DNA from 2 places in the Nocardia sp. NPDC004604 genome. Region 1 is predicted to be linked to the other one. Evidence: riboswitches for the same ligand, from Rfam matches in the RefSeq annotation. Region 1 holds a riboswitch; the other holds the start of a gene.
The links. A riboswitch is a leader RNA that binds a small molecule or an ion and turns the genes downstream of it on or off. The one in region 1 is predicted to bind cobalamin.

Region 2: linked by a shared signal. The riboswitch ahead of ABZW16_RS32680 (CbtB-domain containing protein) and the one ahead of metE (5-methyltetrahydropteroyltriglutamate--homocysteine S-methyltransferase) in region 1 are both predicted to bind cobalamin.

Annotation. Positions count from the first base shown of each region.
Region 1 is NZ_JBEXLC010000054.1:7,135-15,114, forward strand. Features, by position in the region: gene rsmD (16S rRNA (guanine(966)-N(2))-methyltransferase RsmD) at 1-358, opposite strand, end outside; gene ABZW16_RS20485 (pyruvate carboxylase) at 355-3,759, opposite strand; cobalamin riboswitch at 4,091-4,347, shown strand; gene metE (5-methyltetrahydropteroyltriglutamate--homocysteine S-methyltransferase) at 4,509-6,773, shown strand; gene ABZW16_RS20495 (limonene-1,2-epoxide hydrolase family protein) at 7,163-7,546, opposite strand; gene ABZW16_RS20500 (bifunctional 2-methylcitrate synthase/citrate synthase) at 7,662-7,980, opposite strand, start outside.
Region 2 is NZ_JBEXLC010000120.1:9,379-17,358, forward strand. Features, by position in the region: gene ABZW16_RS32660 (carbonic anhydrase) at 1-459, opposite strand, end outside; gene ABZW16_RS32665 (A/G-specific adenine glycosylase) at 607-1,506, shown strand; gene ABZW16_RS32670 (alpha/beta hydrolase) at 1,631-2,377, opposite strand; gene mhuD (mycobilin-forming heme oxygenase MhuD) at 2,820-3,134, shown strand; cobalamin riboswitch at 3,191-3,353, shown strand; gene ABZW16_RS32680 (CbtB-domain containing protein) at 3,383-3,577, shown strand; gene ABZW16_RS32685 (CbtA family protein) at 3,568-4,356, shown strand; gene ABZW16_RS32690 (hypothetical protein) at 4,393-4,860, shown strand; gene ABZW16_RS32695 (response regulator transcription factor) at 4,874-5,551, opposite strand; gene ABZW16_RS32700 (histidine kinase) at 5,548-6,867, opposite strand; gene ABZW16_RS32705 (ABC transporter ATP-binding protein) at 7,150-7,980, shown strand, end outside.

The sequences.
Region 1 (7,980 bases):
GATCAGAGAAGACCACGTCGTAGGCCCCCGCACCGCCACCGGTCAGGACGCTGGCGACGGCCCCGATACGGAGTTCGGCGCCGGGCAGCCCGAGATCGGCGATATTGCCGCGCACAATCGCGGCGGCCTTGCGATCGGATTCGATGAGCAGGGCGCTGGTGGCGCCGCGTGAGAGCGCCTCCAGACCGAGCGCACCGGATCCGGCGTACAGGTCGAGCACCCGGACGCCATCGAAATCGATGCGGGCGTCGAGCGCGCTGAACAGCGCCTCGCGCACCCGATCCGAGGTAGGCCGGGTACCGGCGGGCGGGACGCGCAGTCGTCGCCCGCCCGCGGTGCCCGCGACGATCCGGGTCATTCCGCCGCGGACTCGCGCACGGTCAGTTCGACCAGCAGGTCACCACCCTCGACCTGCTGCACCTTGCCGATCGCGACCCGGCCGACGATGCCGGCGCGCGGTGCGGTGATCGCGGCCTCCATCTTCATCGCCTCAATGGTGCCGATGATGTCGCCGGCCGCGATCGAATCGCTTTCGGACACAGCCAAAGTGACCACACCGGCGAACGGCGCGGCGATATGGCCCGCATTGTTCTTATCCGCCTTCTCCGCGGCCGGGATATCGCTGGCGACGGAGCGGTCACGCACCGCGACCGGGCGCAGCTGGCCGTTCATGATGCACATGACCGTGCGCATGCCGCGCTCGTCGGGTTCGGAGATCGCCTCCAGGCCGATCAGCAGGGTGACCCCCTTCTCCAGCTGCACGCGGTGTTCCTCACCGCGGCGCAGACCGTAGAAGAACTGGTTGGCCGACAGGCCCATGGTGTCGCCGTACTTCTCCCGGTGGGCATTGAATTCGGCCGTCGGGCCGGGGAAGAGCAGCCGGTTGAGGGTGGCGCGGCGCTGTCCGGAGGTTCCGTTCAGTCCGGCTTCGTCCTCGGCGGTGAGCGGTGTCTCGGGCTTGGCCGGACCACGGCCGGCCAGTGCGCGACTGCGGAACGGTTCGGGCCAGCCGCCGGCCGGGGTGCCGAGTTCGCCACGCAGGAAACCGATTACCGAATCCGGAATGTCGTAGCGACCCGGATCGGCGGCGAAACTCTCGATGTCGACACCGGTGCCGACCAGTGCGAGTGCGAGGTCGCCGACCACCTTCGAGGACGGGGTGACCTTGACCAGGCGGCCCAGAAGCCGGTCCGCCGCGGCGTATTTCGCCTCGACCTCTTCGAAACGGTCACCGAGGCCCAGTGCGATGGCCTGCTGCCGCAGATTCGACAGCTGACCACCGGGGATTTCGTGGGTGTACACCCGGCCGGTCGGCGCGGGCAGCCCGGATTCGAAGGGCGCGTACACCTTTCGCAGCGCCTCCCAGTACGGCTCCAGATCGCAGACGTTCTGCAGGTTCAGGCCGGTGTCGAATTCACTGTGCGCCGCCGCCGCGACGATCGCGGAAAGTGCGGGCTGTGAGGTGGTTCCGGCCATCGCGGCGCTCGCACCGTCGACCGCGTCGGCGCCGGCATGCCAGGCGGCCAGATAGGTCGCGAGCTGACCGCCGGGGGTGTCGTGGGTGTGCACGTGGACCGGCAGATCGAAATTACTGCGCAGCGCGGTAACGAGTGTCGCCGCCGCGGGTGCCCGCAGCAGACCCGCCATATCCTTGATGGCGAGCACATGCGCGCCAGCATCGACAATCTGCTCGGCCAGCTTCAGGTAGTAATCGAGGGTGTAGAGCGTCTCGTCCGGGTTGCTCAGATCGCCGGTGTAGCTCATCGCGACTTCCGCAATGGCCGTGCCGGTTTCGCGCACCGCATCGATGGCCGGACGCATCTGGTCGACATTGTTGAGCGCATCGAAGATGCGGAAGATGTCGATGCCGGTTGCGGTCGCCTCCGAGACGAACGCACGCGTCACCTGCTCGGGGTAGGGCGTGTAGCCGACGGTATTGCGGCCGCGCAGCAACATCTGCAGACAGATGTTCGGAATCGCCTCACGCAACGCCGCCAGCCGCTCCCACGGATCCTCGTACAGGAAGCGCAGCGCCACATCGTAAGTCGCGCCACCCCACGCCTCGATGGAGAGCAGTTCCGGTGTCAGGCGTGCGACATGTCCGGCCACACCGAGCAGACCATTGGTACGTACCCGCGTGGCCAACAGCGACTGGTGTGCGTCGCGGAAGGTGGTATCAGTGACCCCGACGGCCTTCTGCGCACGCAGCGCCTGCGCGAAACCCTCGGGGCCGAGCCGAAGCAGCCGTTGCCGGGAACCGTCCGGCGGCGGCACGCTCAGATCGATGGCGGGCAGTTTGTCGTGTGGGTAGACGGTGGTCGGGCGCTCACCATGCGGCTTGTTCACGGTGATATCGGCCAGGTAGTTCAGGATCTTGGTGCCGCGGTCGGCCGAGCCGCGCAGGGTCAGCAGCTGCGGGCGCTCATCGATGAACGAAGTGGTAACCCGGCCCGCCTTGAAGTCCGGATCGTCGAGCACCGCGAGCAGGAACGGAATATTCGTGGTGACGCCGCGGATACGGAACTCCGCGAGCGCACGGCTGGCCCTGGCCACCGCCGCGGGCAGATCGCGACCGCGGCAGGTGAGCTTGACCAGCATCGAGTCGAAGTAGGCACCGATCTCCGCGCCCAGATTCGCACCGCCGTCGAGGCGGATGCCCGCACCGCCGGGGGTGCGGTAGGCGGTGATGCGGCCGGTATCGGGGCGGAAGCCATTGGCCGGATCCTCGGTGGTGATCCGGCACTGCAGGGCAGCACCGCGAATGGTGACCTTCTCCTGGCTCAGGCCGAGCTGTTCCAGGGTCTCCCCCGCCGCGATGCGCAGCTGGGACTGCACCAGGTCGACATCGGTGATCTCCTCGGTCACCGTGTGCTCGACCTGGATGCGCGGATTCATCTCGATGAAGACGTGGTTGCCGCGCTCGTCGAGCAGGAATTCGACGGTGCCGGCACAGCTGTAGCCGATCTGGCGGGCGAAGGCGACCGCGTCATTGCAGATGCGCTCGCGCAGTGCCGGATCGAGGTTGGGTGCCGGGGCGAGCTCGATCACCTTCTGGTGGCGACGCTGCACCGAACAGTCGCGCTCGAACAGGTGCATGACATTGCCGTGCTGGTCGGCCAGGATCTGCACCTCGATATGGCGCGGATTCACCACGGCCTGTTCCAGGAAGACCGTCGGATCGCCGAATGCCGATTCCGCCTCACGGGAGGCGGCCTCGATCGATTCGCGCAGCTGTGCCGGATCGGCAACCCGCCGCATACCGCGGCCGCCGCCGCCCGCGACGGCCTTGACGAAGATCGGGTACTCCAGCTCCTGAGCGGCCGCGAGCAGCTCGTCGACATCGGCCGACGGCGCGCTCGAACGCAGTACCGGCAGTCCGGCCGCCTTGGCCGCCTCGATCGCGCGGGCCTTGTTACCCGCGAGTTCGAGTACCGCGGCAGACGGACCGATGAAGGTAATACCCTCGCGCGCACAGGCCGCCGCGAGGTCCGGGTTCTCCGACAGGAAGCCGTAGCCGGGGTAGACGGCGTCGGCTCCGGCGGACTTGGCCGCCGCAATGATCGCCTCGATGGACAGATACGCCCGGACGGGGTGGCCCTGTTCGCCGATCTGGTAGGACTCGGCTGCCTTCAACCGGTGGACCGAATTGCGATCCTCGTACGGGAATACCGCGACGGTTCCGATGCCGAGTTCGTAGGCCGCGCGGAAGGCACGGATCGCGATCTCGCCACGGTTGGCAACCAAGACTTTCGAGAACATTGACCTAAGGTACCCGGCCCGGAATGCAGCCTTGACAGGGAAGTCCCTTCGCAGGAATCTTCACAACCATTCCTAGCAGACTTGCGAAGTTGTGTTCATCCAGTCGTCACATACTGTGTTGAATTTGCCGCGCCTGCAGCGCGGCGTGTTCGCGGCCCCGAAAGTCGGGATCGCGTAGTGATTCGGTGGGGGGTGGCGGTCGGGCGAAGGGTGGGCCTGCGCAGCGAACATCATGATCACAGGTATGCCGTCAAAACCCGGTTGCGCGCCCGCCTATGCTTGGTGTTGCAGCTGGTTCGCCGTGCGCAGACGAGATGGAGCCCCGACGTCGCGTCAACGGAGTCGAGTTCGCCCACCGGAATACCGGTGTGCGGATGAGAGGGAACCCGGTGAGAATCCGGGACTGTCCCGCAGCGGTATGCAGGAACGACCGCCGTCATCAGCACTGGGTAGGCCGTAGCGATTGCTTGCAGATCGCTCGAAACGGTCAGCCCGGGAAGCGACGGCCAGTAGGTGAGCCCCGTACGGGGTCGGCCAGAAGGCCCGTGCCCGCAAGTCCGAAGACCTGCCAGCCGTGTCGGATACGCCGTATCCGGCGGCCACCGCCTCGTGGATTGGGCGCGCGGACCACCAGTGCGACCTGTCGGGCTCCATGGTTGGTTTTTCCAGTCGTTGGATTTTCCGGCACGTCACTTGGTCTCCGTGAGCTCGTAGGGCGATGGTCTTCGATCTCAGCACTGGAGAAATTCGTGACTGTTTCGCATAACCCGTTCACCGCAACGGTTCTCGGTCTCCCGCGGGTGGGGCCGCACCGTGAGCTCAAGCGTGCCACCGAGTCGTACTGGGCCGGACACATCGACGCCGAGCAACTACACGCGATCGCACGCAACCTGCGGCGCAATCAGCTGACCGAATTGCATTCGGCCGGACTCGATGCCATTCCGGTCGGCACCTTCTCCTATTACGACCAGGTGCTCGATACCGCCGTGCTGCTCGGAGCGCTGCCGCCCCGGGTGGCCGGAATCGCCGATCCGCTGGATCGCTATTTCGCCGCGGCGCGCGGCACCGATACGGTCGAGCCCCTGGAAATGACCAAGTGGTTCGATACCAACTACCACTATCTGGTGCCGGAGATCGGCCCGGAGACCGCGTTCTCACTGCAACCGTCGAAGGTGCTGGATGAACTGCAGGAGGCGCTTGCCCTCGGGGTGCCCGCGCGGCCGGTAGTGGTCGGTCCGATCACCTTCCTGAAACTGGCGAAGGCGACGGGCGGTGCAGCGCTCGATCGCCTCGACGAGTTGGTACCGCTCTACCGTGAGCTGTTGCGGCTGCTGGCCGTGGCAGGCGCGGAGTGGGTGCAATTCGACGAGCCGGTGGTGGTCACCGATCTGACCGCCCACGAGATCGACCTGGTCCGGCGCACCTATGCCGAGCTATCGGCCGCGACGGATCGTCCGGCGCTGCTGGTGGCGACCTACTTCGGCAGTCCCGGCCCGGCGCTGGCCGCCCTGGCCGAGACCGAAATCGAAGGCATCGCAGTGGACTTCACCACTGCCGCCGATCTCTCCGCAGTGGCTGGGGTACCGGCGCTCGCGAACAAGCTGCTGGTCGCGGGTGTGGTCGACGGCCGAAATGTCTGGCGGGCCGATCTGGATCGGGCGCTGACGACACTCGGCGCGCTGCTGGGTTGTGCGAAATCCGTTGCGGTGTCGAGTTCCTGCTCGCTGCTGCACGTGCCCTACACGCTGGCGCCCGAAACCGGCCTCGACGAACGGTTGCGCTCGTGGCTGGCATTCGGTGCGGAGAAGGTCGCCGAGGTGCGCTTGCTCGCGACCGCACTGAGCGCGGGGCCCGATGCGATCACCGCCGAACTGGTCGCCGCCCGTTCGGCACTTGCTACCCGGCGTACCGATCCCAGGCTGGACAATCCGCAGGTCCGGGCGCGGTTGGCGGCGCTCGGTCCGGATGCCACCCGGCGGTCCCCCGCGCCGCAGCGACGGGTGCTGCAGGCCGAACGGCTGCGGCTGCCGTCATTGCCGACCACGACGATCGGTTCGTATCCGCAGACCTCGGCGATCCGGCTCGCACGGGCGGCACTGCGCAAGGGCGAGATCGATGCGGCCGAGTACGTGCGTCGGATGCGCTCGGAAATCGCCGATGTCATTGCGCTGCAGGAGAAATTGGGACTCGACGTGCTGGTGCACGGCGAGCCGGAACGCAATGACATGGTGCAGTACTTCGCCGAACAGCTCGACGGATTCGCCGCCACCGAAGCGGGCTGGGTGCAGTCCTACGGCACCCGCTGCGTGCGGCCGCCGATCCTGTTCGGCGATGTGGCCCGACCCGCGCCGATGACCGTCGACTGGATCGGCTACGCGCAATCGCTTACCGATAAGCCGGTCAAGGGCATGCTCACCGGCCCGGTGACGATTTTGGCCTGGTCGTTCGTGCGCGACGATCAGCCATTGGCGGATTCGGCACGCCAGGTGGCATTGGCAATAAGGGACGAGACGATCGATCTGCAGGGCGCGGGCATTCGGATCATCCAGGTCGACGAGCCCGCACTGCGGGAGCTGTTGCCGCTGCGCGCGGCCGACCAGGGCGCGTATCTGGAGTGGTCGGTCGGGGCGTTCCGGCTGGCGACCTCAGGGGTATCGGATGCCACCCAGATCCACACCCACCTGTGCTATTCGGAATTCGGTGAGGTCATCGATGCGATCGCCGGACTCGATGCCGATGTCACCTCGATCGAGGCGGCGCGTTCACATATGGAAGTACTCGACGACCTCAACGCACGCGGCTTCGATCTCGGCGTCGGACCCGGTGTGTACGACATTCACTCGCCCCGGGTGCCGAGTGTGGAGGAGATCACCGCTGCACTGCGCTCGGCATTGAAAGCCGTTCCCGCCGAACGACTCTGGGTCAATCCCGACTGCGGGCTGAAGACCCGCGGGCCGGTCGAGGTCGAGGCTTCCCTGCGCAATCTGGTCGCGGCCGCGGCCGCGGTGCGCTGATCATCTCGGCATGACCGAATAGCGCCCGCCCTCCCCGCGGACGGGGAGGGCGGGCGTATCGGCACCGGATGCGTGGTCGAGGGGACCACCCGCGCCATCAATGAAATACACTACGTATCAAGGTGATTCGGTCCCAGGAAACGGTCGCAACCGGCGGCGGGGCGGGTACCTGTCACAAACCTCACCGTTGCGCACAATCGGACGCATCCGCGACCGAGCACCCAATCCCCGTCGCCAACCCGCAGGACATCCCGAGCAACGATCCATACGTAACCCCTCCTCATACGTCGCCATCAGATATCACCCCCGATGCCCTATTCGACGCGCGCCCGACCGATTCGGTTCCCGAATCCCAAAGATCTTTCCGGGCGGACATCGGGCGGGAACCGCTACTCGGCGGCGTCGGTGCCGAAGGCTCGGTTTATGGCAGCCATATCGAAGTAGTCGCGCCAGGCGGTGATGGCACCGTCGGCGACTTCGAAGACACCCATTACCGGCAGCGGGGTATCTTTGCCGAGGCCGCGCAGGGTGTCGGTGCGTTCGTTCATCACGATATTGCCGCTGGCGACCTGGTGGTGGATATCGAAGTCGATGGATTCGAAGCTCGTGAGGAATCCGGCGATGAACTCGCGGATGGCGGCACGGCCGTGGATCGGCTCCATCGGAATGTTGTGGTAAACGGCGTCTTCGGCGAAGAAGGCGCTGATCCGGTCCGGGTCGGGATCGGCCCAGCTGCGGCACATGGCGGTGACGATATCGTCGGGACTCGACATTCGGTTCGCTCGCTTCCTTGCGCCCATGCGATGGGCACATCGGTCGATTCGATCTCACCGATTACACCAAACAGTCGCTTGGTCGAGGAGGGCTTCGCCGCGATCATCCGTCGAGTCAGTGCGCCGCCGCCCCCGAGACCAGCAGTTCGCGCTGCGGCACCCCGACGTATTCGGACAGCGGACGGATGAGGGCATTGGCGGCGGACTGCTCGATGATGTGGGCGGTCCACCCGGTAATGCGACTCATCACGAAGATGGGTGTGAACATCTCGATGTCGAAGCCCATCAGGTAGTAGGCGGGACCGGCTGGAAAGTCGAGATTGGGCTCGATGCCGGTGGCCTCGGCCATGGCCTGCTCCAATGCGGTATACATGCGCAGCCAGCGCTGACCGCCGGTCACCTCGGCAACTCGCGCAAGAGCATCGCGCATTGTC
Region 2 (7,980 bases), on a different contig from region 1:
CTCAATCTCGTCGACGGTGGACAGCCCCTCCCGGCGCCCGATCAGAATCGACGGCGTGACCCGCTCGACCAAGCTGCGGATGAATCCGCCGGGCACCTCGCCACCGTCCAGCGCGTCGATGGTGGCCTTCACCGCGCCGCAGCTGTCGTGGCCGAGCACCACGATGAGCGGCACATTCAGCACCTGCACCCCGTACTCGATCGAACCGAGCACCGAGCTGTCCACCACATGCCCCGCGGTGCGCACGACGAACATATCGCCGAGGCCCTGATCGAAGATCAGCTCAGCGGCGACGCGGGAGTCACCGCAGCCGAACAGGATGGCTTGCGGGTGCTGGCCACTGACGAGCTTGGCCCGGTCGGCCGCGCCCTGGCTAGGATGCAGCAGCGTGCCGTTCACGAAGCGCTCATTACCCTCACGAAGGGATTTCCAGGCACTGATCGGGTTGGAATCCGGCATACCGACCATTGTGCACATCGCAGCGGTTACCAGCGAGTTCGGTGCGTTACAGATCGGCAAATATCGACTGTCCGCAGGACAATAGGAACGGTGAGGGCAGTGCTGAAGGGCAGCGCAGCGCACGGGCGTGCAGGCGGGAAACCCAAGATCACGGCGGTAGCCAACCGGGTGGATGCCGACTCGTTGCTGGATTGGTACCGAGCGACCGCGCGGGATCTGCCGTGGCGGCGTGCGGATGTCACCGCCTGGCAGATTCTGATGAGCGAGATCATGTTGCAGCAGACGCCGGTGGTGCGGGTCGAGCCGATCTGGCGGGAGTGGGTGGCGCGCTGGCCGGTGCCCTCCGCGATGGCGGCCTCGTCGCAGGCCGAGGTGCTGCGCGCCTGGGGCAAGCTCGGCTATCCGCGCCGGGCGCTGCGGCTGCACGAATGCGCCAAGGTGCTCGCCGAGGTACACGGCGACGAGGTGCCGACCGATGTCGAGGTGCTACTGGGTCTGCCCGGCATCGGCGCGTATACGGCGCGGGCGGTGGCCTGCTTCGCCTATGGGCAGCGAGTTCCGGTGGTGGACACCAATGTTCGGCGAGTGGTCGCGCGCGCAGTGCACGGGCGGGCGGAGGCGGGTAATCCGTCCGCGCGCGATCTGCCCGAAACCGAGGCATTGCTGCCGCGCCGAATCGACCATGCCGCAGTGTTTTCCGCCGCGCTGATGGAACTGGGCGCCACGGTGTGCACGGCCCGCACGCCCGACTGCGCGCGTTGTCCGCTGCCGGAATGCGCGTGGGTTGCCGCGGGCAGGCCGGTATCCGAGGTGGTTCGCAAGACGCAGAAATACGAGGGCACCGATCGCCAGGCGCGCGGCCGCCTGCTCGACGTACTACGCGACGCGACCGGCCCCGTCGAGCGAATTCGCCTGGACCTGGCCTGGACTCGCGATCCGGGCCAACGCGACCGCGCCCTGGACTCACTGCTCGTGGACGGCCTGATCGAGCAGACGCCCGACGGTCTGTTCGCCCTGGCGGGGGAAGGCGACCCCACTCGCGCCTGACCTCGTCGGCCAGCCAACACCCCTTTCGACCACCGCGATCACCGCGACCATCGCGCCGAAGTCGCTCGGCATCTTCGCCGCGGAACGGGGCCGAATCTGCACGTCTTCCAGTGCGCGGGAGTGACTAGGGGTCGAGGACTCTGCGGAGGAACTGCTCGACTTCGGCGCGGTAGCGCTCGGGTTGATCGTCGTGGACCAGATGGCCGGAGTTCGGAACGCGAACGTAGACCGCGTCGGAGTGGACCGCGGCCATCTCCCCCATCTGGCCCTCCGGGGTGATGGTGAATTCGCCTTCGATCAGCAGGACCGGGGCTTTGACCGCGCGCCACTGGGCCCAGAAGTCGCGAGTGCCCCATTCCTCGGAGATATCGCGGAAGGTCGAGACCGAGCCGTGCAGGCGGTAGCCGTCCGGGCCGTGGTCGAAGGATTTGAGGAAGTAGCGTCCGGCAACCGGACCGAAATAGTCCAGGACCGCGCGCTCATCCGGAAACGGCTGCGGCCAGGCTTCGATCATGGCCGCCCAGTTCTCGGCGGTGCGGCCGCGGAAATCAGGGGCGATGTCCTCGACGACGAGTGCACGCACCCGCTCCGGATACTGCGCGGCGAACACCCAGCCGTGCAGCCCGCCCATCGAATGCCCGATCACCACCATCGGTTCGGAAATCTCGGCGGTCGCCGAAGCGAGGTCGTCGATGAAGGCCTCGGTGTTCAATTCGGCGGGCGCGGGACGGCCGTGTCCCGCGGCGTCGAAGGTGTAGACGTGGCCGTATGCCCGCAGCCAGTCCAGCTGATCGCGCCAGGTGCGGGCGCTGCCCATCAGTCCGTGCAGCAGCAGGATCGGCACCCCTGCTCCGCCTTCGTCGTGCAACACTGTGTCATTTTGCAGCGCCTTTGGCACTGCGTGTGCACGGCCCCCTAATGGTCAGCATCGCGTAGCGATTCGATGAGGGGTGGTGGTCGGGTGACGGGTGGGCCTCGCGTCCGACCGGTCGAGACCTTTGGTGCGTGCGCTTCGACGACTGGGCCGCGAGACGAGCCGCGAACAGGGTCACTTGTAAGACTCACTACATCGGAGTCACCTGAAGGCGGGCAGTTCGGCGCTGCATGTACACCTGCCCAGCAGCCAAGCCGCGTGCCTGCGCCGCACGCGCATCGACGACTCGGCCGAGTTCAATGGCCGCTCCTTCCCGGATGCGAGGCGGCGCGAACGGGGTCGCTCGTAAGACTCGCTTCCCTAGTGGCAGAGTCGCGCGTCGACGCGCCAGCGCATGCGCTGCGGGGTGGCCGAATGGGGCAGACGTATGGTCGAAGCCATGGCTGTTGTGAAGATCAATGCGATCGAGGTTCCAGAGGGCGCCGGCCCCGAGTTGGAGAAGCGGTTCGCCCATCGCGCGCACGCGGTCGAGGGCTCGCCCGGATTCCTCGGCTTCCAGTTGCTGCGGCCGGTGGCCGGGGAGAACCGGTACTTCGTTGTGACCCAGTGGGATTCGGAGGAGTCGTTCGCGGCATGGCGCGACGGACCCGCGCGGGAGGCGCATGCGGGCGAGCGGCAGAAGCCGGTTTCGACGGGCGCATCGCTGCTCGAGTTCGAGGTCGTGCTGGACGTCGCGGGCAAGTCCGCATCCTGAAATCCGCTGGCCAGCACCGGCGCGCGACGCGCCCCACCGCGTGGTGGGCAAGGCGCGGTTGTGTTGACGGCGGATGCGGCCGGATGCGACAGTTTGAATGACAAACGCGAGGGTGACGCGGTAATTCGGTGAGATTCCGAAGCGGTCGCGCCACTGTGTTCTTGCACCGAGTCCTTGGTGCCGGAAAGCCAGACACCGGCACCTTCGCATCACCAACTCACGGGACGCGCATCCCTAGGAGGACTCGAATGGCTATCGCGCATTCACCGAGTCGGGCCACCGATTCGCTCGGCACGCTGCTCATCGCAGTGGGCGTCGTTCTACTCGCACTGCTCACCCTGTACCTGGTCGGCTTCGACCAGGGTGTCATCTCGCGCAGCGGGATGTACCTGCACGAGCTGATGCACGATGGACGTCACCTGCTCGGTGTGCCGTGCCATTGATCGGTTCGCTCAAGACCCTGCTGCTCCGTGGCCTGCTGGCCGGTCTTATCGCCGGTCTGCTGGCCGCGACAGTGGGCTATTTCGTCGGCGAGCCCAAAATCGAGGCCGCCATTGCCATCGAAGAGGCCGCTACCGCCAAGGAGAAGGCCGCCGACCACGCTCAGGAACCGGCCGGGCATACCCACGGTGACGAGGAGGAGCCGCTGGTCAGCCGGTCCGGACAGCAGGCGGGGCAATTCTTGGCGCTCGGACTTGCCGGGCTCGCACTCGGGGCCATATTCGGATCGGTCGCGTATTTCGCACGCAGGTACTCCACACTGTCGGGGCCGAAGCTCGCGCTCGGGCTGGCACTGGCCGGTTGGGCCGCGATCGTGGCGGTGCCGTTCTTCAAGTACCCGGCCAATCCACCCGCCGTCGGCGATCCGGACACCATCAACCAGCGGACCCTGCTGTGGTTGGCGGCGGTGCTGCTCGGTCTGGCCGCGGTCGGCATCGGGGTGTACGTCTACAAACTGCTTGCCGCGCAACTCGATACGCTCCGGCTGATCGCGGGGGTCGGTGCGTTCGTCCTGATCGTCGTGCTGGGCTACATTCTGCTGCCGGGCATCAATGAGGTGACCGACGACTTCCCGGCCGCGCTGCTGTGGCAGTTCCGTGCGGCGTCGCTCGGCGAGACGGCCACGCTGTGGGCCTGCCTCGGCCTCGGTTTCGCGGCACTCACCGAATTCGCCACGCGCGGTAGCACTCCGGTACGAGAGCCGGTCACTACCGCAGGCTGATCCGGAATTCGGATTGCCAAGGGCAGTGTCGGTGTCATGACCGGCACTGCCTTTTCCATACGGCCACGCACCCACCCACCGCGCTCGGTTTCCGTCGCATTCATCGGGCTCGTCATCGCATTGCTGTGCGGTGTCGGCGAGGCCATAACCTACACCGCCGTGCAATTGGACCGGACGAATTCCGATATCGGCTCTCTCACAACAGGTCTGGCCGTTCGTGGCGTCATATATCTAGTGGTGCTCGGGGTCGCCGTCCACATGGCGCGCGGCGCCCGCTGGGCCAGGATCGTGCTCACCTTCGGCATCGGCGTGATCGGCATGGCCTCGCTGATCATCGAGCCGCTGGCGGCCACGTTATCCGCCAGGGAAATCGGCGACCTGTTCGATAACCTCACCGCTGCCGCGGTGATCACCGGAATCTTCCGTACCGCGCACATCCTGGCCGTCCTGGTGGCCATCCCCGCAATGTACCGGCCGAGTGCCCGTCGATACTTCCGCTCCTGAGCCGTGTGCGTGGTCAGTGCCAGCCGGGACGGACCAGGCCGGATTCGTAGGCCATGACCACCAATTGGGTGCGGTCTCGGGCGTCCAGCTTCATCAGAATGCGGCTGACATGGGTGCGGGCGGTGGCGGGGCTCATGAACAGGCGTTCGCCGATTTCGGCATTGGTAAGGCCCTCGGCGACCAGGGTCATGACCTCGCGTTCGCGGTCGGTGAGTTCGGTGAAGGCGGCCGGTGGCGGCTGTTTGGCATGGGCGGAGAATTCGGCGATGAGGCGGCGGGTGACGCCGGGTGAGAGCAGGGCGTCACCGGCGGCCACCACTCGGATGGCGCGGACCAGGTCGGCGGGTTCGGTGTGCTTGACCAGGAAACCGGTCGCACCGGCGCGCATTGCCTCGAAGACGTACTCGTCGAGTTCGAAGGTGGTCAGTACTACGACCTTCACCCCGGCGAGCTTCGGATCCTCGGCGATCATGCGGGTGGCGGCGAGGCCGTCCAGAACCGGCATTCGGATATCCATCAGGACCACATCCGGGATCAGACTGCGACTCATCCGGACGGCCTGTTCACCGTTATCGGCCTCGCCGACCACCTCGATACCGTCCTGCGCCTCGAGCAGCGCGACGAATCCGCCGCGCACCAGAGCCTGATCGTCGGCGACCACTACCCGAATCCCACCCGCCTCCTTGTTCATTGCGCCTCCTCCGGAGCCCCCACCCGGGACGGTAGCCGGGCCACCACCCGGAACCCGCCGCTCGGCCGCGGACCCGCGATGAGCTGGCCGCCGAGGGCATGTGCGCGCTCGCGCATGCCGAGAATGCCATTGCCCCCGCTCGTTCCGGACTTCGATTGTGGCGTGCTGGCGCGGGCATTGTCGATGGTGATCTCGACCGAATCGGCGGCATAGCGCACGGTCACCGCGGCCGGAGCGCCCGGCGCGTGCCGGACCACATTGGTCAGCGATTCCTGAATGATGCGCGCCGCCGCCACATCGACGACGCTCGGCAATTTGTGGGCGGTGCCGATAATGCGGGTGTCGACGGTGAGACCGGCGGCGCGGGCGCGCTGCAGCAGTGCGTCCAGATCCTCGATGCTCGGTGCGGGGCTGCGCGGGGCGGGCGGCCGCGCTTCGGCGGCACCGTTGATGTGGACAGTCGAATTGTCTTGGGCCCGTTCGGAATCACGGTGTCCGATCGCGGATTCGGACGCGCGTTCGGCGCCGGATTCGCGCACGTCCTGCGCGTCCGGCGGCGAGCTGCCGTTGCGGATCGAATGCAAGAGCGTATGCACCTCGGCCAGTGCGTCCTTACTCGCCGTCTTGATCGCTGCCAGCGCCGATCGGGCCTGCTGCGGCTTCTTGTCGAACAGCTCGAGTGCCACCGAGGACTGCACATTGATCAGCGAAAGACTGTGTGCCAGTACGTCGTGCAGCTCACGCGCGATGGCAAGGCGCTCCTCGCTGGCCCGCCGTTCGCGCTGCGCCTCCGCATCGCGGCGCGCCGCCTCGGCGCGCTGCCTGCGCGCCACCAGCACCGCCTGGCGCTGACGAATCCCCTCCGCGATCGCGACGAGCACACCGAGCCAGGCGATCATCCCGAATGCCAGCCACGGATTCGCGGGATGTCCGACGATCGCGGGCAGCGGCCAGACCAGTGCGAGATAGCCGATCGGGGCGAGCGGATATGTCCACCAGCGTGATCCGACGATCGCGGCGGAGATGAACGCGATCACCAGCGAAACGAAGATCGGACCATAGCCGTAGCCGCGCAATAGGTACACCACGCAGGACGCGATCGTCACGAGCAGCACCGGCAGCGGATACGAACGCCGCAGCAGCAATGCGACCGGCCCGACGAGCAACAACACATAGCCGAGTGCGTCGATCGTGTGCACTCCGGTCTGACGCAGGTTGGCATTGCGGCCCCCACCGAGCTGGATCACCGCGACGACGAGCGCGAGGACCCAGTCCTGCACGACCGGACCACGTTTCGATTCCCCTGGCGCTGTCACACTTGCAGCCTATTAGCCCGACCCCGCTGAGACGTCCATCGCGCTACGTATGCTCCCCCGCCTCCCCGAATATTCGGCCCGCCGTTGGTGCCCCGACAGTCGCGTCGCGGGCCGACGGCCGAGGTGACAGCCAGTTTCTGCGCGTTCGGCGACGGTCGCCCGGGTACTCACGAAATCAGTCGTCGCGTCCGATATCACGGTGCTTCGTAGGCCGCGGTACGTAGGTCGAACGTCGCCGCGCGACGGATGTGTCGGCCCTGGTCGGAAGCGGATTCTCGGTGCATGACAGATTCCATCGTGGTCACCGCGGGGTTGACCAAACGCTACGGCACCCACACCGCCGTCGACGGCGTCCATATGACTGTCGCACCCGGCGAGATCTACGGCTTCCTCGGCCCGAACGGGGCGGGAAAAACGACCACGCTGCGCATGCTGGTCGGATTGATCCGCCCCAGCGCCGGTACCGCCACCGTGCTCGGACACCCGCCCGGCGATCCGGCGGTGGTTCGTCGCATCGGCGTCCTCATCGAGGGTCCCGGCTTCTATCCCTATCTCACCGGTCGCGATAACCTGCGGGTGCTCGCGAAGTACCGCGGCCTCGACGGTGCCGACGTGGCGGAGGCGCTGGACCGCGTCGGCCTCGCCAACCGTGCCGACGATAAATTCCGCACCTACTCCCTCGGTATGAAGCAGCGCCTCGGCGTCGGCGCGACCCTGCTCGGCGGCCCCGATCTGCTGATCCTGGATGAGCCGACCAATGGCCTCGACCCACAGGGCATGGCCGAAATGCGCGAACTCATCACGACTCTCGCTGGGGACGGACATACCGTCCTGCTGTCCAGCCATATGTTGAGCGAAGTGCAGGAGATCTGCCATCGCATCGGGGTGATCTCCGGCGGCAAGCTGCTCACCGAGTCCACGGTCACCGAATTGCGCGGCGCCTCTTCACTTTTGCTGCGAGCCGAACCACTGGAGGTGGCATTCCCCGCGGTGCGCCGGGTGGTCGGCGAGCGCTCGGCATTGTTGACCGCGGGCGGTATTCGGATCGAGGCCGGTGCGGCCACCGCCCCTGCGGTCGCGCGCGCGGTCGTCGAATCGGGCGCGGATCTGCTG